4 regions of the Catenuloplanes sp. NPDC051500 genome follow, and region 1 is predicted to be linked to each of the others. Evidence: riboswitches for the same ligand, from Rfam matches in the RefSeq annotation. Region 1 holds a riboswitch; each other region holds the start of a gene.
The links. Region 1 has a riboswitch for cyclic di-AMP ahead of ACIA8K_RS11075 (NlpC/P60 family protein). Riboswitches for the same ligand answer to the same signal wherever they lie in the genome.

Region 1 (5,327 bases):
GGACGAGAGCGTCGAGGTGCTCTACTTCGCGCCGACCACGCTTCCCACGCTGCTGCAGACCCGGGACTACGCGGCCCGCAGCACGCCGCCGCTGCCGACCGGCGACCGGAACACCCGGATCGACGTGCGGCTGAAGCGGCAGGAGGAGATTCTGAACAAGACCCGCCCGCCGAAGATCATCGCGATCATCGACGAGGCGGTGCTGCACCGGATCGCCCAGGCGCACAAACAGGCGCCGGAGCAGCTCAGCCACCTGGTCTCGCTGAGCACGGCGCCGCACATCACGATCCAGGTGCTGCCGTTCAGTGCGGGCCCGCCGCCGGTGGTGGCGCCGTTCACGATCCTCCAGTTCCCGGACCCGGCGGACGAGGACGTGATGTACGTCGAGAACGCGGTCTCCGACGAGGTGATCGACCGCCCCGAGGAAGTCCGCCCCTATCTCGACATGTTCCGCGAGCTGCGGGCGAAGTCGCTTGATCCGGACGAGTCGCTGGCCTGGATAAAGCAGATCGTGGACGATCCCGGGTAACCGGCACAGATGATCGGGGACACGCCTTGGTAGGCGCGCCCCCGATCTCCTCGGACGGTTATCTGAAAGGGTGGTGTCGTGCCGCCACACCCCGGTCGGTCATTGTCACAAGGGCACGGACATCCTGCGTTGACTTACATGGCGTACGGATTGATCGACGACACCGGCGCACTGACGCCACCGAGCCTCGCCACCTCCTGTGCGCGCACCAGTGCACGCGACACCTGGCCGTACTGTCGTTCGCTGTCGCTGACGAAGAGCCGCACGCTCATGCCCCGGTAATCCCCCCAGAGCTCAAAGACGCGCGGCCTGGCGCGGTTGCCGACCACGCCGAGCAGCATCGGCACGAACGCGGCCGCCCCCATGACGACGTAGGCCGCCGGGCCGAGCGCGTGCAGGCCGTTCCCGAAGCTGAGCGCCGCGAAAACGGCCAGCAGGCTCACTCCGGAAGCGGCGACCGCACGCACGGTGAGCGGGTCGAACGGACCGCGCACGGTCCGCAGCCCGGCCAGCTCGCTTGTCGGCCACCGTCGGCCGCCGACCTCGAAGTACTGGTCGGTGACGATCACGGAGGCCGCGTCGAACGAGACCCTGCTGTGTGGCGCATTGCCGGGAGATGCGTAGCGACGGGTTGAACGCGGCGAGTAACGAGCGCTATTCTCCATCCGAGTCCTCCTGCGGCTCTCTGGAGTTGGTCTGTTGTTTACGGCGATCGCGGGTGGTGAAATCCGGTTGCCGCCGGTCCACCACACCGCGTCGTCGTGGAAACTCCCCCGCCCCCGAGACAGTGATCTGAAACAGAGGCCGGTTTCCGAACTCGTGGGTGCGACTCCGAAAACCGCTTTTGAGCTCAGCGCGCGCCGGAGAAAATCGCCGGGTCATTCCTGCAAGAAGAACCGCTGCCCTTGCGGGAAAACCCTGAGACCTCCCCACTCGCCATACTCCCAACCGCCCGCCACAAATGGGAAGAGGGCAATCTGCCAGGTGGCTGTTTTCCACCCGTCAGAGCGGGGTTGAGCCGCGCAATCCGGGCACTTTCAGCCGCTTTTGTCCGCAAAGCGGGCCGGCTCGCTCCCGTAAATACTCGCCAATCGCACTTTTGGGACCCAGACGGCCACGATCTTCCGTGGCAATGACGCGGGGATATCGCGCAGCTACGCTCCGCTATCACGATATTTGCCTAATAACCGGCGAAAGCACGCGAATGACTACGGTCACCCTTTCGATCCTCCCCATTGGTCGTTACCGTGGGTTCCGCCGGACCTGGTCTACAGTCACTCCCCCCGGATTGACGCCAGCCCGGCGCCGCCGAATCGCCCGGATACCGGACGGTGGCGCTCCCCGCGCCGCTCCTCCCGAACCCGCTTGACGCAGGCCATGCCAGGCCCATCTGGCCCGGCCTCGCGAACGGCGTCGTGGCGAACCGGGGACCCACAGGTCCCACCGGGGTGAATCCGCGCTCGCGCGGTAGGGCGACCTTCTGGCCCGAATCCGTCAGCTAACCCGGTAGGCGGCACGGAAGAAGGGCTCACCCCGTTGTCAGCTTCGCGTGCGATTCTGCGCACCGTCGCGCTGGCGGTCATGGCGGTCGGCATCCTGGCCCCGACCTCCGCCGCCCACGCCGACCCGTCCAGCGCCGAACTCACGACCCGGATCGACAAGGCCGCCACTGAGCTGGAGGTCGTGATCGAGTCCTACAACAAGATCAACGAAGAGCTGAAGGCCACCCAGGCGGCGGCAAAGCAGCTCGGCGAGAAGACCGTCGCGCTGGAGGCCCAGCTCAAGGACGGCAAGGTGGTCGTCGGTCAGCTGGCCAGCCGGGCGTACAAGTCCGGCCGGTTCGGTGACGCCGGCACGCTGCTGGAGCTGTCCGACAGCAAGGACCTGGTCACCGGCCTCAGCGTGCTGGAGCAGGTCGCCGAGACCCGCAACACCCAGGTCGCCACGTACACCGCCACCTCAGCGCAGTACGCCGAGGAGAAGGCGAAGCTCGACGCCGCCGAGAAGAAGCAGCAGGCGCAGCGCGACGAGATCAACAAGCGGGCCGGCGCCATCGAGGGCGACCTGAAGAACCTCTACTCGATGCGCAAGGCCGCGTACGGCCGCGAGCAGGCCGAGGCCACCCCGCCGCCGCCCGCCCCCGACAACACCGGCGGCGGCGGTAACAACAGCGGGGGCGGCGGTAACAACAACAGCGGGGGCGGCGGCACGGCGCCGAGCGCACCCGCCGGCTCGAGCGCCGTGGTGCAGTTCGCCTACGCCCAGCTCGGCAAGCCGTACATCTACGGCTCCGCGGGCCCGGGTGGTTTCGACTGCTCCGGGCTGGTGAAGTCTGCCTGGGCGAAGGCCGGCAAGTCGCTTCCGCACAACGCCGCGATGCAGTGGAACGCGATGGCGCACATCTCCGCCTCCCAGCTGCAGCCCGGCGACGCGGTCTTCTACCGGAGCCTGGCGCACGTCGGCCTCTACATCGGCAACGGCAAGGTGATCCACGCTCCCACGCCGGGCGACGTGGTCTCGGTCGCGCCGGTGAACATGATGCCGCCGTACGGGTACGGCCGGGTCAGATAGCACCACAGGACGACGACAGGGCGGGGAGCGCGAGCTCCCCGCCCTGTTTCACGTCAGTCAGGCCACGGTCGCCTGTGCGGGCACCCGGGGCCGCGTGCCGGGCCGCCAGGTGCGCCCGTTGGCGTAGACGATCCGGAAGCCCAGGTACGCCGCCAGCTCCCGCCAGGGGCCGGACCCCATCCGCTTCTCCGCCGCGTTCACAAGCGCGCCGTTCGCGAGCACGTCAAGCAGCACGGTCTCGAACGCGGCCGAGTCCACCCAGTCGACCTCCCGGGTGTAGCCGCACACCATCGCGGCCCCGGAGACGTCCAGGAAGTCCTGCAGCACCGCGTCCGAGGCCTTCAGCACCGAGCAGGACCCGAAGTAGAGGCGCTTGTCCTGGCACCGCCCGGCCAGCTGCTCCGCGACGTCGTCCAGTTCGACCGTGGACTTGTCGGTGAGGCAGAGCCGGCCCGGCTCGCCGTGCATCGCGAAGAAGCCCACCCGGTAGTCGCTGTACTGCTTCAGCAGCCACCGGTCCAGGAAGTAGCTCAGCTCCTCCGGCGTGGCCACGTCCCGGTAGATGAACCGGATCCGGCGCAGGCGCTCCAACAGCTCCAGGGTGGGAATGACCGAGCCTCGTTCGTACAGGTCCCGGTGCCACTGCCCTTCGACACAGAAGATGCCGCCGCGCGCCACATGGCCTCCCCCGAGCTGTGGATTCGTACCCGCAGGCGACCATACCCACCCCGCGCCGCCGTGCCCATCGCGCGCGCGGTGAGCGGCGTGCCGCCCAGCGTGCACAGTGACGAACGCAACGGCCGGCCCCGTGATCGGGACCGGCCGGTTCGTGTCGTACCACCGAGGGGTGTCGGGGTGGGATTGTCGCTAGGCGGCCTGGAGGCCCTCCGCGCGGGCCAGCTCGCGGAGCCGGCCGAGCGCCTGGATCTCCAGCTGGCGGATCCGCTCGCGGGAGAGCGAGAACCGCGAGGCCACCTCGGTCAGCGAGTGCTCGCGCCCGTCCTCGAGGCCGTACCGCGCCCGCATGATGCCCGCGGAGCGGTCGTCCAGGTGGTTGAGCAGGCCCTCGATGCGCTGGCGCTCCAGGCCGGTGAGAACGATCTCCTCCGGCGAGGGCGCGTCCGAGTCGGCGACCAGGTCGCCGAGGTTGGTGTCGCCGTCGTCGCCGACCGGGGTGTCAAGCGACACCGTGTCCTGCGACCAGCGGATCAGCTCACCGACGCGCTCCACGGTCACGCCGAGCGAGGCCGCGATCTGCGCCGGCTCCGGGTCGGCGCCGAGCTCACGGGTGAGCTGGCGGGTGACGTTGCGCATGCGGTTGACGTCCTCGACCAGGTGGACGGGGAGACGCACGGTGCGCTCCTGCTGCGCGATGGCCCGGCTGATCGCCTGGCGGATCCACCACGTGGCGTACGTCGAGAACTTGTAGCCGCGCTCGTAGTCGAACTTCTCGACCGCGCGCACCAGGCCGGTGTTGCCCTCCTGGATCAGGTCGAGCATCGGCATGCCGGACCGCACGTATCGCCGCGCGATCGAGACCACGAGCCGGAGGTTCGCGCGGATGAACTCGTCCTTCGCACGGCCGCCGTCGGTGACCACGCGCTCGAGGTCTTCGCGGGCAACGCCCTTCGGAAGCTCATCGGTGTCGAGCAGGTGCTCGGCGTAAAGGCCCGCCTCGATCGCCTTGGAGAGGTCGACCTCACGCGCTGCGTCGAGCAGAGGTGTCCGGGAGATCTCGTGCAGGTAGACTCCGACGAGGTCGCGCTCCTCGGCAACCTCATCCGTTCGCAACACCATGCTTTTTTCCATGTCGCCCACGGTCCCCTCGTTGACCCCATTTGCCTTCTTGCGGGCCGTCCCTGTATTCATCGGGCCCTTCCCGGTAATCTCCGCAGTACCCCAGCGGTGCCACCTGCACAACAGCGGACACCCGCGGCTGATTCCGGCACTCGGTTGGAATCTCGTCGTCGTACGATCGAAACTGTCACGAGTGCCTGAATCCTGGCTGTGAGCGCGATGCGTAGTTCCTGAAATCAGGTCGGCTGGTCCTGGGGAATGCTTCGTGAAACCGGCCGGTCGATGCGCTCGACGGGTGCATACCCTTGCCCCGTCAAATCACACCATCCGGGACAGTTGAGTCGCAGCGACCCAGCTCACTGGCCCTCTGCGATCCCTGTCACCCAGACATACGGGAAACGTGATCCGAGGGTTCAGCTCACCAGGGAAC
Region 2 (5,327 bases), on a different contig from region 1:
CCCGCCACGCGCCCTCGGTCTGGCCGTCGTTGCCGATGCCGACGCTCACCCGGGCCAGCGGCGATACGGTCGGGCCGAGGTGGGTGCGGCCGCCGTGGTTCTCGAAGCCGGTCAGGCGCGGCAGGCCCAGGCGCGGGTCCACGTCGCCGGCCAGCTCACCGACCGCGCGGGTCTCGCCGCGGTCCGAGTAGATGTCGATCAGCTCGAGACCCTGGCATTTCGCGCCCTTGGCAAAGAACGACGTGCCGAGCAGCTGGTACCCGGCGCAGATCGCGAGCACTGCGGAGCCCTGGTTGACGGCGCGATGCAGGCCGCCGTCCACGCGCAGCCGCTGGGCCGCGAGCGCCTGCGGCCCGTCCTCGCCGCCGCCGATCAGGTAGATGTCGGCCTGGGTGGGCAGCGGCTGGTCGGAGCGGACCTCGATCGTCTCGACCGCGATACCGCGCTGCTGGGCCCGCCTGGCCAGGATCAGCATGTTGCCGCGGTCACCGTAGGTGGAGAGCAGATCCGGATAGATCCAGACAATCCTGACCGTGCTGTCCCCGCCGTGCGGCCCCGACTGCGCCGCCGGAGCACCGACCGGCCCAGACCCAGGAGCAAAAGGCTGCTGGGGGTACGCCGCCGGCGGCTGCTGCCCGAAGCCGGGCGCGCCGGCGGGCTGCCCGTAGTCGGGCGCGGGCTGGCCGTAAACCGGCGCTTGCTGCGGGTGACCCGGCTGCGGCTGCTGCCCATATCCAGGCTGCTGCCCGCCGCCTGGCTGCTGATAGCCGGGCTGCTGTCCATAGCCGGGCTGCTGCCCAAGGTCGGGCTGCTGTCCGTAGCCGGGCTGCTTCCCGAACTCCGGCTGCTGTCCATAAGCCTGCTGCGCAGCGCCCGGCTGCTGCCCGTAAGCGGGCTGCTGCCCTGCTTCCGGCTGCCCGAATACCGGCTGCTGGCTCGCGCCGGGCTGCCCGAACGCCGGCTGCTGCTGGCCCGAGCCTGGCTCCCCGTAAACCGGCTGCTGCCCGGCGCCCGGCTGCCCGTAACCCTGCCCGGCGCCCGGCTGACCGTAAGGCGCCGCCTGCTGCTCTGTGCCCGGCTGTCCGAATGCGGGCTGCTGGCCGTACCCCGGCGGGGGTTGCTGTCCTTCGGCCGGAGGCTGCTGCCAGCTCTGCACCGGGGGTGCCGGCCAGCTCTGCCCCCCGGGCGGCTGCCCGGGGGTGCTCCACTCCGGGTTAATTGACACGGTCCAGCTCCGCTCGGATGTCTTGGAAGGCGGTGTAGTTCGCGATGACCTCCAGCCGGCCCGGTGGCACGCTGGCGATCGCCTCCCCGAAGGTCCGTACGTGCCGGAACGGCACGTCGTTCACGTCGAGGCGGACCGCCAGGTCGTAGGCGCGCTCGCCGGTGATCAGGATCTGCCGTCCGCGCAGTGGCGAGAAGTCGACGTCGAACAGCCAGGACGTGTCCAGGCCGTCGGGGTCGCGGGAGTTGATGGAGAGCAGCGTGGGCGCGTTGTCGGCCATGTCGAAGGCCTCCAGCCAGCTGGCCGGGTTCTTCGCCAGCAGCAGCCGGATGTTGCGCCCGTCGCGGTCGACCTGCGCGTAGCGCCCGGCCACCGAGGCGACCGAGGAGAGCGTGGGCACGGCCTGGAGTGGCCGGATGCCGAACGCGGACGCTACGGCGAGCGCGGTGGCCGCGTTGCCGAGGTTCACCCGGCCGGGCAGTTGCAGGCGGACGAGGTGCCAGGCGCCGCTCGGGTCGAGTACGCCGTCGTCCTCGACGACCCACTGCGGCTGCGGGCGGCGCAGCGGGCAGCCGGTGCACCACCACTGGCCGTCGGCGCGCTCGATTGTCGAGCCGCACTCCGGGCACACCCAGGAGTCGTCCTGCCAGCGCTGTCCCGCGCTGAACCAGGTGACTGTGGGTGAGTTCCCGGCCGCCCAGACGATCATCGGGTCGTCCGAGTTGGCGACGATCATGATTTCCGGGTGCTTGGCAAGCGTGGTGCGCCAGAGCTGGGCGATCATCGCCACCTCCTTGGCCCGGTCCAGCTGGTCGCGGGAGAGGTTGAGCAGCGCGATCACGCGCGGCCGCGTCTCCTCGATGACCTGGGGGAGGTAGTGCTCGTCCACCTCAAGCACCGCGTACGGCGTGGCGCCCGCCTTGGCGAGCGCGGACGTGTGCCCACTTGGCATGTTCGCGCCGAAGGAGTTGGTCGCCACCGGGCCGAGAACGCCCAGGGCGGCCGCGGTGAGCCGGGTGGTGGTGGTTTTTCCGTTGGTGCCGGAGACCAGCGCGATGGCGCGGCCGGCGGCGAGGTGCTCGAGCAGGTCGGGGTCGATCTTGAGCCCGATCCAGCCACCGATCACGGACCCGTCCCCCCGCCCGGCCGCGCGGGAGAGCGCGGCAGCGGTGCGGGAGACCTGGGTCGCGACCTTGGCGCGGAGGGGCAGGTTGCCTTGCGTCACCCGTGCGAGGTTACCGGACCGGCACCGCTTCACGATCGGCTCGTTCGGCCCCTTGCATGCTGTCCGGGCGGACCAATTGATCACGCTGGCGATACGTCGGAGCGCATCCGTGTGACAGCGATTTGTGTGGGAAGCTTCACCGGTTTCGATATACGGAGCGTGTCCGGGTCGGCGCCGCATTTCGGGCACCGGACACACCGGGGTCGCGGGGCGGACATGCCAACCTCGGAGGGTAATCATTCGGCGGCCGGGGCGTGCTCCCGTGGTCCGCTACAAACGACGAGCCGGTAAGCGTCGTGCCACCGGCCGCGCCGACCGCGGGACACACCGAACCCTGCCCGTCCCGGGCGTCGCGACACCCCTCGCAGCACATGGCACTCACGGGCAGGGGCGGGGGAACCACAGTTCCAGGACGGCTCGCATCGCGGGCCTTGGGGTGAAGTCCGGCGTCAGGCCGGACCGGGCACGTTTCGGCGCCCGAATCCGACAGCTAACCCCGCAGGTGCGCCGAAAGGATTTCTTTCGTGTTGACGCATCTCCCGGTCCGGCCCTCCTCGACGCCGGTCCGGCGCTTCACCGTGCCCCGATTCGCGTTGCTTGCGGCGTTGCTCGCGCTCTGTGTCACCGCCGGTCAGTTGACAGGTGTGGACCGGGCGGACGCGGCGGCCTCGCAGAAGGGTGCGGCGGTCGTCGCGTTGGCCAAGAGCCTGGCCGGCAAGCGGTACCGGGCCGGCGGCGCGAGCCCGAGCGGTTTCGACTGCTCCGGCTACACGCAGTACGTCTACCGGAAGGCGGCCGGGCGCACGCTTCCGCACAGTGCGGACCGCCAGCAGCGTTACGGCGCCGCGGTGTCGAAGGCGCAGGCCCGCCCGGGCGACCTGCTCGTCTTCCGGCACGGCGCGCAGGGGTTCCACACCGCGATCTACGCGGGCGGGGACTGGATGTACGACGCGCCGCAGCCGGGTATGCGGGTGGGCAAGCACCGGATCTGGTCGCGGAGTTACGTGGTCCGACGAATAGTCTGATATGGACCGCTTTACGTGCCTGTGACATCTACCGGCCCCTGCCGCGTCCGGCAGGGGCCGGTGTCCCGGCCGCCTGCCCCCGGTCTGAGTGAACACTTGTTTTCCGGGACGTTCGCAGCGGTCGCTCAGAGATCACGAACGGGGACGGTGGGTGTCGGTTATTTCCCTCCACTTCCCTCCACGCAACCGTCCGCCGCCCAGCAGACCGCCGAAAAACCGACCGAAAAATCACCATAAAGGGTACGGCGAAGAGGCCGATCCGAACGGATGTCGGAAACCGGACGGGCGTACTGGATCAAGTCCCTCCACCCTCGACAACCCTCCGTGACGTGCTGTTTTGCACCGTCATGCCCCTTGACTAGGGGCCATTTCTGGTTGCGGGTGGAGGGAAGTGGAGTAAAGTGGGGCCACATGGCGGGGTCGTGGAGAGCCCGCCGGCCCGAGTGATCTGCGGCACCGCGAATGCCGCCGTCGAGGGCGAGGGGGGTGCGCCGCGATGTTTCTCGGCACCCATACCCCGCGCCTGGATGACAAGGGCCGGCTGATCCTCCCGGCCAAGTTCCGGGACGAGCTGGCGGGAGGTGTCGTGATCACAAAAGGGCAGGAACGCTGCCTCTACGTCTTCCCGATGCCCGAGTTCCAGCGCATCTCGGAGGAGCTCCGGACCGCCCCGATGACGCACAAGGCGGCGCGGGCGTACAGCCGGGTCTTCTTCGCCAGCGCACACGACGAGGTGCCGGACCGGCAGGGTCGCGTCACCATCCCCGTCCTCCTCCGGGAGTACGCGGGGCTGGATCGTGAACTGGTCGTGATCGGCGCCAGCACCCGGGTCGAGATCTGGGACAAGCAGGCCTGGGAGACGTATCTCGCGGAGAGCGAGGACGACTTCGCCGACATCGGGGAGGGGGTGCTACCCGGCGGTCTGTAGCGATCGGACCCGTACTGCGAGATCTCCAGCCGCTCGGCGCTCCTGAGACCCCTTCCCCGGTATCAGGCGCGACGGTGGTGACGCCAAGAGAGCGGATGGGGATCTGGCGGTACGGTCTTCGTCGCACTGCTGGCGGGCACTGCGTGAAACGAATCGTCACAGATGGGGGTCGACATGGGGGTGCCCGAGCCGGAGCTCGTGGCCGAGGGCCTGGAATGGCAGGCGCGCGGCACGCACGTGCCCGTCCTGCTGGAGCGGTGCCTGGCGCTGCTCGCCCCCGCGCTGACCGGTGAGAAACCGGTCTATGTGGACACGACCCTGGGTCTCGGCGGACATGCCGAGGCGATCCTGACCGCGAACCCACGGCTGACGCTGATCGGCCTGGACCGGGACACCGAGGCGCTTGAACACTCGCGCCGCCGGCTGGACCGGTTTGCCGACCGCACCCACCTGGTGCACGCGGTCTCGTCCGAGCTGCCCGAGGTGCTGGCGCGACTCGGATTCGAGCAGATCGACGGCGCTCTGTTCGATCTCGGTGTCTCCTCGTTGCAGCTCGACGCGCCCGATCGCGGGTTCGCCTACTCCCAGGACGCTCCGCTGGACATGCGGATGGACCAGGGCAGTGGCGTGACCGCGGAGGACGTGGTCAACGACTACGAGCCAGGCGCACTGGTCAGGCTGCTGCGGGTGTACGGCGAGGAGAAGTTCGCGACCCGCGTCGTCTCGTCGATAGTCCGGGAGCGGGGGCGTTCCCGGATCACGTCGACGCGGCGTCTGGCAGACCTGGTCAGAGACTCCATTCCGGCCGCAGCCCGGCGTACCGGCGGAAATCCTGCAAAAAGAACGTTTCAAGCGTTACGCATCGAGGTAAATGGCGAACTCGCCGCCCTTGAATCGGCGCTACCGGCGGCTCTCGATGCGTTG
Region 3 (5,327 bases), on a different contig from region 1:
GGTTGCGCAGGAAGACGCGGCTGCCGTACCCGTGAGTCTTGGCATTGGCACGTTCCACGTCGTTGAGCACGGCGCGGATCGCGGCGTGGTCAAGTGTGGGGTGGGCGAGCCAGGCGAGGAAGTCGTCGACCACGCGGATGAACAGGATGTTGTTCTCCCACAGCGTGTCGTCGGCGTCGAAGACGAGGGTGCTCATGCTCTGCATCCGATCACGCGGCGGGTGTCGTGTCGTCCGAGTTTCGTGGCGCCGGGCGACCGGCGACGATCCGAGGCCGGAACACGATCGAGCTCGAGGTGGCGACCACGCTTAACAATCGATCCGGCGATATACGGCGCGGCATCGCGACAGGCATATGGGCCGACCGTGACGCTTATTCCGGTACGGCGAATCGCGCATCTGACAATTGTGCGGGCGCTCCGATTGTCGGAACGCCCGCACAATTGTTTGTTCAGGCGACGGTGACAAGTACCGAAAGCGGTGCGGTGGCCTCCAACTCGCCGGACGATGCGGTTCTCCGCACCCGGCCCACCGAAATGTTGAACGCGCTGTCGCCCCGGGCCGGTGGGACCGCGGCCCCGACCCGGCCACCGGCCGGGACGTCGATCAGCGTGACGCTCCAGCCCTCGCCGTTGTGGATGGCGACGCGGACCCGCACCGGCTCGGCCCCGGTGAAGTCCGAGCTGAACGACAGGTAGAGGCGGCGGGTGCCGACGATCGGGTTTCCGGGCCGGCCGGCCGGCTCGACCGGGATCGACACCGCGTACCGCCGATCGATCAGGTTCTGGTTCTCGTCGAAGGCGAAACCGGCCGGGACCGGGATGACCTGGTATGACATCTCGTCTTCTTCCTCTCCTCGCGGGCTCTCCGAGCGCGCCTTCCAGGTTTCGATCGATTCACCGCGGAGGATCGACATGAGCCGGTCGAGCGCGTCCTGGGTGGCGACGAACCGGCGGATGATCGACAGGTGCAGGTGCCAGAGGTGGGTGTCGTCCCGGCCCGGGTCCGGCCCGGCGTCGGCCCCGACGCCCAGCGCGCGGCCGCCGGTGAGCACGTAGCAGTAGACCGTCCGGCTGTCCTTGGTGCCGATGAACTCCCGGATGATCGGCGCGCCGCCGATGAACAGGCGCTCGTCCCGCGCCCGGCATGCCACGTCCATCCGGGTGGTGTACTTGCGCATCGCCGTGTCGGACATGGTCAGGTCGATCGCGGCGGCCTTGTCGCCCGGGCCCTGCCTGTCGTTCGCCACGTCGGCCCGCGAATAGTCGCTTGTGGCGAGCGCGTTGCGGTAGTTGTGGTAGCCCGGCTTGGCCGCGTAGACGCCGCCGAGCTGCACGGACGGCTCGAACGCGTCGAACTGCCCCCAGAAGCGCCAGATCTCCGCCGTGATCTGTGCCGGGTTCGGGTTCGCCGCGGCAAGCGCCAGCGGTGGCTGACTGTCCGGGTCCTCCGGCGGGGCGATCACGTCGTAGTCGTCGCCGGCCGCGATCGCGACGACGTCGGGCTGGCGGAGCCGGACGGGCTGGCCCGCACGCAGCCGGAATCCGTCGTCCACCCGGTCGTAGTACCACCCGGTCGCCGTGCTCTTGTCCGCGAGGACGAACCCCGCGGGCTTTCGGATGGCGTACGTCCGGCCGTCAAGCGGGCCGCCGGTACATCGGCCCTGGAAGATGTCGTTTTCGTCAACGGAGTCTGTCATCGCAATCCGCCGGATCTCCCCTCACACGTCCGTGAAGACGCGCCCGCTGATCTTCTGAACGGTTCCGCGCCGGTCGCGTCCCGTCAAGTGCGGGTCGCCCGGTCGGTTGATTTATCCACCGCCGGAAATCAGCAAACCTGTATGCGTGTGACATATGCAAGAACCCGCGGGATGCGCTTATCCCGCGGGTTCTCGAACGGATCCTGAACTACATCAGATCACCGATAGGTGTACGTGGTTCGTATGGTCACCCGAAGGGCTGCCACCACCCGAGTAGGACTGCCAGCCGCTCGACGGCAGCCAGATCCGGCGGAACCAGATCACGTAGAGCACGCCGAGGCGGTCCGCGTTCTTGATGTAGAAGTTCGCCAGGTTGTCGCCGTAGACCTTGTCCGAGCCGGCCGCGACGCCGCCGAAGCCGCTCGCCTGGGCCGACCAGTCACAGGCCCGGCCGCGTGGGTGTTCGCCGCCGTCCTCCGCGCTGCGGTAGCAGGACACGAAGTGGTTGAACCCCGCCGATTTCGTCTGCTTGTAGGCGTGCAGCAGGCGCGGCGTGATGCAGCCGCCGGTCGGGGTCGGGTCGTTCACCGTGCAGCCCTCGGAGGGGAAGGAGCCGTCCGAATTGCGCTCGGCCGACGCCGCGACCGCGGCGGAACCGGAGCCGGACTCGACGTTCGCTGCGGCGCCGCCACCGGCTGCCTTCAGCGCGCTCTCCGCCTGCTTCTTCCGCTTCTCCATGTTCTCGACCTGCTTCTTCTGCTCACCGATCTCAGACTCGATGGCAGTCTTCGCACGCGAGGCCTCGTCCTTCGCGGTGACCAGGTTCTGGACCTGCTTCTCCTGGTTGATCGTCATGGTCTCGACCAACGTGGCGCGGTCCATGAACCCGTCGCCCTCGGACGCGTTCAGAATCGCGACCATCGGGGCGAGGCGTCCGTTGCGGTACGTGCGGCCGGCCAGCTCGCCGACAGTCTTCTCCCGGACCACGAGGTCCGACTCGATGGTCTTGAGCTCCTCGGTCAGCTCCTTCTGGCGCTTCTCCGAGGCGGCAAGCTTGTTCTTCGCCTCGACGAAGCCCTTGCTGGCCGCGTCGAGCTGTTCTCTGAGCTGATCTGAGCCGCCCTCGTCGATCGCGTAGGCAGGCGTCGCGAGCGCGGCCGTGGCACCGCTCGCCAGCAGCACGGCAAGCACCGCTATTCGCCGTAGGCGCATCATGTCCCTTTCTCGGACCGCCGGCCGGGTTAGCTGACGGGTTCGGGATGGGAACGACACCCCTACCGCTTGACGCGGATTCACCCCACAAACGTGGTTCCCCGACTCGCTGTGCGATTTGGCGGTGGTGGTCACTGGCGCCGGTGCGGCGCCCGCTGATGACAACCGGCGGCAAGACTACCCAGGTGCGACAAACAGCCACGCTCAAGATCACGAAACTTAAGAAAACCCTATAGTCACAGAAAGTGCCCGCTCAATGACCCTAAATCATAGAGCGACATCTAAATGGTACGGAAATAGGCCGCCCCGGTTTCCCGAGGCGACCTATCCTGACCAGTTGTCGATCGGCTGACTACAGAGAGCTTGACCGTCGTGCCGGCGCGCGACCGGCCGGCTGATGCGGCTCCGGCCCGACGTCGGTGCGCTCCGGAATCGCCATGGTCACCGACTTGTCCGCGGACACGGTGACCAGCTCGCCATGGTGCACGAGTGTGATGCTTTTCTCACCCGTGCCGTTCCGCAGCGAGTAGGTGACCTCGTCGCTGCGTACGTCCACCCGCAGCCGCAGCCCGCGCCAGAGCAGCGCGAACTCCATCCGGGTGATCCGCTCCGGCAGGCGGGGGTTGAAGGACAGCTGACTGCCGTGGTCCCGCATGCCGCCGAGACCCATCACCAGCGAGATCCACGATCCGCCCAGCGACGCCACGTGCAGGCCCTCGCGCGCGTTGTTGTGCAGGTCGTGCAGGTCCATCAGCGCGGCTTCGCCCAGGTAGTCGTGGGCGAGCTCCAGGTGCCCGGTCTCCGCCGCCAGCACCGCCTGCGTACAGGCGGAGAGCGACGAGTCACGGACCGTCCGGGCCTCGTAGTAGGCGAAGTTGCGCTGCTTCTCCTCGTCGCTGAACGCATCGCCGCGCCACAGCATCGCGAGCACCAGGTCCGCCTGCTTCACGACCTGCTTGCGGTAGAGGTCGAAGTACGGGTAGTTCAGCAGCAGCGGGTAGTTCTCCTGCGGCGTGCCCTCGAAGTCCCATTCCTGCAGCCGGGTGAAGCCCTCCGACTGCTGGTGCACACCGAGTTCGTGGTCGTACGGCAGGTGCACGGCCGCGCCCGCGTCCCGCCAGCCCGCGATCTCCTCCTCGTCGATGCCGGCGGCGCTCGCCTTCTCCGGGTACTTCAGCGCCACCTCCGCCGCCGCGTAGAGGTTCTGCTGGGCCATCAGGTTGGTGTAGATGTTGTCGTCCACCACGGCCGTGTACTCGTCCGGGCCGGTCACGCCGTCGATGTGGAAGCGGCCGTGCCGGTCGTGGTGGCCGAGCGAGCGCCACAGCCGGGCCGTCTCGATCAGCAGATCGAACCCGTAGTCGCGCTCGAAGTCCTCGTCCCCGGTCGCGGTCACGTAGCGGCGGGCCGCGTCCGCGATGTCCGCCGCGATGTGGAACGCCGCGGTGCCGGCCGGCCAGTACGCCGAGGTCTCGTGCCCGCGGATGGTCCGCCACGGGAACGCCGCGCCGCGCAGGCCGAGCGTCTCGGCCCGTTCCTTGGCGAGGTCGAGCGTGGCGTGCCGCCAGCGGAGCACGTCCTTGGCCGCATCCGGCTGCGTGTAGGTGAGCACCGGCAGCACGAACGTCTCGGAGTCCCAGAACGTGTGGCCGTCGTACCCGGGGCCGGTCAGCCCCTTCGACGCGATCGGCCGCATCTCCGCCCGGGCGCCGGCCTGGAGCACGTGGAAGAGCGCGAAGCGCACCGCCTGCTGCACCTCCGGGTCGCCCTCGACCTTGACATCCGAGTGGTCCCAGAACGCGTCCAGGTACTCCCGCTGCGCCGTGACCAGCCCGTCCCAGCCGGTCAGCCGCGCACTTGCCAGTGCGGCGCCGACCTGGTCACGGAGCGCGGGCACGGAGCGCCGGCTGGACCAGCCGTACGCGATGAACTTGATGATCCGGAGCTTCTGCCCCGGCTCGAGCATGCAGGCGACAGTGGTCCGCATCCAGTCCGGGTTGCCCTCGGTCTTGACCATGTGGCGGCCGTCCGTCTCCACCACGTGCTCCATCGCGGCGGCCATCCGCAGCTGGCTGTTCTTCGTGCTGTGGATCAGCAGTCCGCCCAGGTCCTGGACCAGGTGCTCCTCCGCCACGAGCGGAGACTCCAGCAGCGCCGCGACCCGGGGGTCACGCTTGGTCGGCGGCAGCTGCTCGTTCGACACCAGCTCGGACTGCACGATCACCCGGGCCGGGCCGTTGACCGGCTCGACCTCGTAGCAGATCGCGGCGATCGCGCGCTGGGTGAAGGACACCAGGCGGGTCGAGCGCACCCGCACCGACCGGCCGGCCGGTGAGACCCACTCGACCTCGCGCTCAAGCGTGCCGGACCGCATGTCCAGCACGCGCTCGTGCGACTGCAGGTCGCCGTAGCGGACGT
Region 4 (5,327 bases), on a different contig from region 1:
CACGCGGACCACATGGCAGCCGCGGCGAATCCTGCGCTCGCCGCGGTGCAACGGCCGGGAGCGAACGCGCTCGGCGTTCCCCCTCCCTCGTTGTGCCGGTCCGCCGCGCGGCCCGCATTCAGCCTCCTGGATGCGGGTCGCTTGCTTGTGTGCCTCGACCACATCAGAGGCGACCGAGAAGGCCAGCGTCCCCGGTCTGCACTTTCACGACCTCCGGCACCACCGGGAACACCTGCGCGGCCGAGTCCGGCGCGACGCCGCGAGACCCGATGAACCGGATGGCCACTTAGTCGGGCTGCGCTGATCTACATGCACAAGACCGCCGGCCGTGATCGGAGGATCGCCAATGCGCTCGGCAAGCTCGTGGGGGACGCGAAGGAGAAGGACACGCGGAACCTGGGGGCACGAGCCCCAAAAAAAGATCAAAAAGACAAAGGCCCAGGCTGCGGATCGTACCGCTGACCTGGGCCTTTGTTCGCTGAGCGGGTGACGGGAATCGAACCCGCACTGTCAGCTTGGGAAGCTGATGTTCTGCCATTGAACTACACCCGCGAGGTGCCGCCTCACTCTACCTGGTTGGTCGACAGGTGCGCGAGCGCCATCCTCACGCCGCACCGCCGATGACGATTTCGACGCTTGGGGCGTGGTCGCGCCAGACCTGGACGGCGGGGCGGGCGTTGGCGTTGGCGGCCAGGGGGGTGGCGCCGCCGCGGCCGTGGCGGGCGAGCATGGCGACGTCGATTGTGAATTCGTAGAGGCGCCAGTCGACGTGGGGTTCGGCGCGGAGGTCGCCGGCGAGGCGGTGGATGCGGGCGATGTCGGTGACCGGGTGGGCGTAGCCGGCGAGGTAGGCCTCGTCGTCGCTGTCCTCGGGCGGGAAGCTGTGCAGCGCGTAGCGGCCGTCGAGGTCGAGGTCGCGGCGTTTGGGGGAGTCGACGATGAAGCAGAAGAGGCCCTCGGCGGTGATGACCGGGGAGACGGGGTGGACGCGGGGGCCGCCGTCGGAGCGGACGGTGGCGAGGTAGCCGAGGCCCGGACCGTACTGCTGCATGAGGGAACGGATGGCGGTGGCCAGTCCGGGTTGTTGAGCGGCGAATGTGGTCCAGGTAGCCATGCCGCAATCCTATCGAACACACGTTCGAACAACCAGGCCAAAAGGTAGGGTGTCCGGATGCTCCTCTCCGACCGGGACCTCGTCGCTGAGATCAAGGCCGGCACGCTGGCCCTCGATCCGTTCGAGGCCGCGCTGGTCCAGCCGTCCAGCATCGACGTGCGGCTTGACCGGCTCTTTCGCGTCTTCAACAACCATCTGTACACGCACATCGATCCGTCGGTGCAGCAGGACGAGCTGACCGCGGAGGTCGACGTCCCGGCGGGGCAGCCGTTCGTGCTTCACCCGGGAGAGTTCGTGCTGGCCTCCACGTTGGAGGTCATCTCGCTCGGCGATCAGCTGGCCGGGCGGTTGGAGGGCAAGAGCAGCCTGGGCCGGCTGGGTCTGCTGACGCACTCGACGGCCGGGTTCATCGACCCGGGGTTCAGCGGCCACGTGACGCTTGAGCTGTCGAACGTGGCGAACCTGCCGATCATGCTCTGGCCGGGCATGAAGATCGGGCAGCTGTGCATCTTCCGGCTGTCGTCGCCCGCCGAGCACCCGTATGGCTCCGAGGTCTACGGCTCCCGCTACCAGGGACAACGCGGCCCGACCCCGAGTCGCGCCTGGCGCAACTGGCGCACCTGGCCGACCGCGTCTGCGGAATAGACCCGGAAGATCAAGATCCGGATATACCCACTCTGTGGGTGGTCGCGGCCCGCACGCTCCCGCGGGCACCGGTTCCGCGGTGGCCGGGAAAAGCAACGAGCGGGAAGATCAGAGGACTGATCTTCCCGCTCGCGTAGTAGCTGTGGCGAGGCGCTGCTAGAGCGGACTGCCGAAGCTGTGGATCTCCATCGCGTCGATCTTCATCATCCGCACCGGTTCCGCGGGGTTGGGCGCATGGACCACCCAGCCGTTCCCCACGTACATGCCGACGTGACTCAGGTCGGAATGGTAGAAGACGAAGTCGCCGGCCTGCAGGTTCGCCCTACTCACGGACTTCATCAGCCCGCGTTGTGCGGCCGCGTTGTGCGGGTACGAGATGCCTGCCTTGTTCCACGCCGCAAGCATCAGGCCGGAGCAGTCGAAGGCGTCCGGACCGGCGGCGGCCCAGACGTACGGCTTGCCGATCTGTGCGCAGGCGAACTTGACCACGGTGCTGCGCTTGCCGCCCGGGTACTCGTACGGGCACGGCGCCGGGGCCAGCGAGCCGCCGCCACCGTTGCCGTAGACCTGGATGCGGAGGTCCTGCAGCTCGTCGACCTTGGCGTTGATCTCCGTGGTCTTCGCGGCGAGCTCGGCCTCCTGCTTGGTGAGGTCGACGATCAGCGCGTCGAGCGGCGCCTTCTCCGACTCCAGCTGCTCCTTGAGCGCGACGACCTGGGCGATGTCCCGGCTCTGGACACGCGCGAAGTGGTCGAGCATCTCCAGCTGGTCGGTGAACGTGGTCGGCGAGCCGGTCATCAGGATCGACCCGATCTCGCTCGCCGGGCCGCTCTTGTACTCCTCGGCGGCGATCGTGCCGACCCGGCCCATGACCGCGTCGACCTGCGACTTGAGCGGTTGGATCTTCACGCCGAGCGCGTCGGCCTGCTTCTTCTTCTTGTCCAGCTCCTGGCGTGTCGAGTTGTGCTTCTCGATCGTCGGCTCAAGATCATGCCAAGCCTCGTCGATCTGCTTTTCCACCTCGGCCACGGACGGTTCGGCATGGGCAGCGGTACCGCCGAGCATGACCACCATCACGGTGGCCAGGGCGGACATCGCGCCGACTATGACGGACCGATTTCGGAGCGCAGCAATACCTGCCACCGAAGTCAAAGCTCCCTTGTGTCCCTGACCGCCTACCGGGTTAGCTGACGGGTTCGGGCGTGATGAGGCCGGTGCAGTAGCGCTCATCACAGGGTCATCGCCCTACCGTCGGTGGTGACCGACGGATTCACCCCACGTGCTGCTTGGGTCCCCGGTTCATCCTGATGGACGACTCAGCGGTGTCGGGCTCGCGTCGATCGGGGGTGATCGCCCTTCATCGAGCCCGGCGAACCCAAGGTTAGAGAGGCAAAACGGGCACCGCAAGCGGATCGAACCCATAAATCGGTACGTACAAACGCAGTCGCACTACGTTAGGAAACTGTCTGTCAATTGATAGTCACATATACATCGTCGACCAGGCCCGCATATTGATCGTTGTTCACGGTCACGCTCTTACCGCCGATTCTCAGCGGCTCCGCATTGACGATGGACAGGTTGGCCGGCAGCTTCGTGGACCCGCGCGCCACGCCGTCCACGCTGATCGCCAGCGCCGCGCCGGCGCGGGTGCAGCCGAGCGCGTGCCAGCGGCCGTCCGCGACCCGTACCGGCGCCACCACCCGGTAGATGTGGGTCGGGCTCGCCACGACGCAGCTGGGCCGCCCGGCGACACCGTCGACCTGAAGCTTGTACTGGGTGCCGCCGCCGACGGAGAAGCCCTTCTGCACCACGTTCGCCCCGTCGGCGGTGTCGGCGGGCCGCATCAGCACGGCAGCGCCGTACTGGAGCCGCCGGACGCCGGGGTTGAGCGCGGCCGGGTCGCCACCCTCCAGGATCGTGCGCGGGCAGTTCTGCGGGAGCGCGGTGCAGCGTGCCGGGAAGACCGCGGCCCAGCCGGCGCCGTGCCGGGAGAAGCCGAGCGTCCCGCCGACCGCGGCCCTGGCCCGCAGCGCGTACCGGCCGGAGGCGTCCATGACCTGCTTGCCCGCGCCGCCGTCGAAGGTGTAGCGCACGGCGACCGGCGCGCGCACCGCACGCGCCACGGCGGAGGCGGGGACTGTGGTGATCGACGCCGCGGGGACGGGCGGCGGGGCCTGGTCGGAGGTCACGGCCACGCCGGCCAGCAGCGCGAGGACCGCACCCCCGGCGGCAGTCACGGCCACCCGGCCGGTCAGCCTGCCCCAAATTACGTATGATTCGGACATTCCACCATTGTGGGGAGTGACTGGTGTGCCGCTCGCGAACCCACCGGGGACCTCAATGGAAATCATGCAAAAGCAGGAGCCCCCACCGGCCGTCCGGTGAGGGCTCCCGCCTGAGAAAACGAGTCGTCAGCCGAAGCGGCGGAAGCCGACCACCGGCAGCACGTTGATGCTCAGCACCTCGACGGACATGCCCGGCTGCGGCGCGTGCACCATCTTGCCGTTGCCCAGGTACAGACCGTCGTGGCTCAGACCGCTGTAGAAGAAGACCACGTCGCCGGCGCGGGCCTGGGCCGCGCTGACCGCGGTGCCCATGTTCCACTGCGCGGTGGTGCTGTGCGGGAGGCCGACGCCTGCCGCTCCCCACGCGTAGGCGACCAGGCCGGAGCAGTCGAACGAGCCGGGGCCGGCAGCACCGTACACGTACGGCTTGCCGATCTGCGCGCACGCGGTCGCCACGGCCGTGGCCGCCGCACCGCTGGCACCGGATGCCGAGCACGAGCCGCCGGAGGTGCTACCGCTGCTGGGCACGTTCGCCACCGAGCCGTACGCCTTCTTCTGCAGCTCCTCGAGCGCGTCGATCTCCTTCTCGACCTCCGCCTTCTTCGCGGAGAGTTCCTTGTCCCGCTTCTCCTGGTCGGAGACGACCTTGTCGAGGTCCGCCTTCTGCTTGTCCATCTCGCTGCGGGCCGTGGTCACGGCCGAGATGTCCGCACGCTCGATCTCGGCCAGCCGGTCGAGGTAGATGAGCTGGTCGGTCAGCGCGGTCGGCGAGCTGGTCTTCAGGATCGAGTTGATGCCGGAAGCGGGACCGGCACGGTACGACTCGTTGGCCAGCTGGCCGACCTTGTCGACCGCGACCTTCATCTGGTCGTTGAGCGGCTGCATCTTCGCTTCCAGCTCAGTCCGCTTCTTCTGGTTGGCCTTGAGTTCGCCGTGGACCTTGTTGTATTCCTCGATCGTCGGCTCGAGCTCCTGCCATTTCTCGTCCATCTGAGCCTCGATCTGCGCGAGGGTGGGCTCAGCGTGGGCGGGAGCGGCCAGGAGCGTCAGGCTGAAGAGAACAGCCGCGCCGGTGGAGAGGAATGCACGAGTCGCAAGACGATGGGGACGCAACGAGAGCCTGGGCGTCACCGGGGCTCGCCTCCGAGGGGGGTGAGAGGTCTGCCGGACGAGGAGTGGATTTGGTGCCGGCGGGGGACGAGGCCTCACCTTAGGTCGTTTACCCGTCCGTTATCAACCCAATGGCGATTACCAATTCGTACAGCATCCGAGCACTCACGAAT

Region 2: linked by a shared signal. The riboswitch ahead of ACIA8K_RS01760 (C40 family peptidase) and the one ahead of ACIA8K_RS11075 (NlpC/P60 family protein) in region 1 are both predicted to bind cyclic di-AMP.
Region 3: linked by a shared signal. The riboswitch ahead of ACIA8K_RS08305 (coiled-coil domain-containing protein) and the one ahead of ACIA8K_RS11075 (NlpC/P60 family protein) in region 1 are both predicted to bind cyclic di-AMP.
Region 4: linked by a shared signal. The riboswitch ahead of ACIA8K_RS14860 (NlpC/P60 family protein) and the one ahead of ACIA8K_RS11075 (NlpC/P60 family protein) in region 1 are both predicted to bind cyclic di-AMP.

What each region holds. Positions count from the first base shown of each region.
Region 1 is NZ_JBITDX010000004.1:388,430-393,756, reverse strand. It holds gene ACIA8K_RS11085 (helix-turn-helix domain-containing protein) at 1-529, shown strand, start outside; gene ACIA8K_RS11080 (DUF6232 family protein) at 664-1,098, opposite strand; cyclic di-AMP (ydaO/yuaA leader) riboswitch at 1,917-2,056, shown strand; gene ACIA8K_RS11075 (NlpC/P60 family protein) at 2,066-3,100, shown strand; gene ACIA8K_RS11070 (DUF6642 family protein) at 3,158-3,778, opposite strand; gene ACIA8K_RS11065 (RNA polymerase sigma factor RpoD/SigA) at 3,968-4,909, opposite strand.
Region 2 is NZ_JBITDX010000001.1:421,710-427,036, reverse strand. It holds gene ACIA8K_RS01775 (type 1 glutamine amidotransferase) at 1-526, opposite strand, end outside; gene ACIA8K_RS01770 (hypothetical protein) at 548-1,222, shown strand; gene ACIA8K_RS01765 (MurT ligase domain-containing protein) at 1,215-2,435, opposite strand; cyclic di-AMP (ydaO/yuaA leader) riboswitch at 2,816-2,969, shown strand; gene ACIA8K_RS01760 (C40 family peptidase) at 2,975-3,475, shown strand; gene mraZ (division/cell wall cluster transcriptional repressor MraZ) at 3,972-4,403, shown strand; partial or broken gene rsmH (16S rRNA (cytosine(1402)-N(4))-methyltransferase RsmH) at 4,566-5,327, shown strand, end outside.
Region 3 is NZ_JBITDX010000003.1:377,509-382,835, reverse strand. It holds gene ACIA8K_RS08315 (HAD family hydrolase) at 1-205, opposite strand, end outside; gene ACIA8K_RS08310 (hypothetical protein) at 450-1,697, opposite strand; gene ACIA8K_RS08305 (coiled-coil domain-containing protein) at 1,911-2,909, opposite strand; cyclic di-AMP (ydaO/yuaA leader) riboswitch at 2,912-3,043, opposite strand; gene ACIA8K_RS08300 (glycoside hydrolase family 65 protein) at 3,262-5,327, opposite strand, start outside.
Region 4 is NZ_JBITDX010000006.1:214,667-219,993, forward strand. It holds tRNA gene ACIA8K_RS14845 (tRNA-Gly) at 482-552, opposite strand; gene ACIA8K_RS14850 (pyridoxamine 5'-phosphate oxidase) at 605-1,114, opposite strand; gene dcd (dCTP deaminase) at 1,172-1,759, shown strand; gene ACIA8K_RS14860 (NlpC/P60 family protein) at 1,916-2,854, opposite strand; cyclic di-AMP (ydaO/yuaA leader) riboswitch at 2,917-3,091, opposite strand; gene ACIA8K_RS14865 (LamG-like jellyroll fold domain-containing protein) at 3,229-4,044, opposite strand; gene ACIA8K_RS14870 (NlpC/P60 family protein) at 4,171-5,034, opposite strand.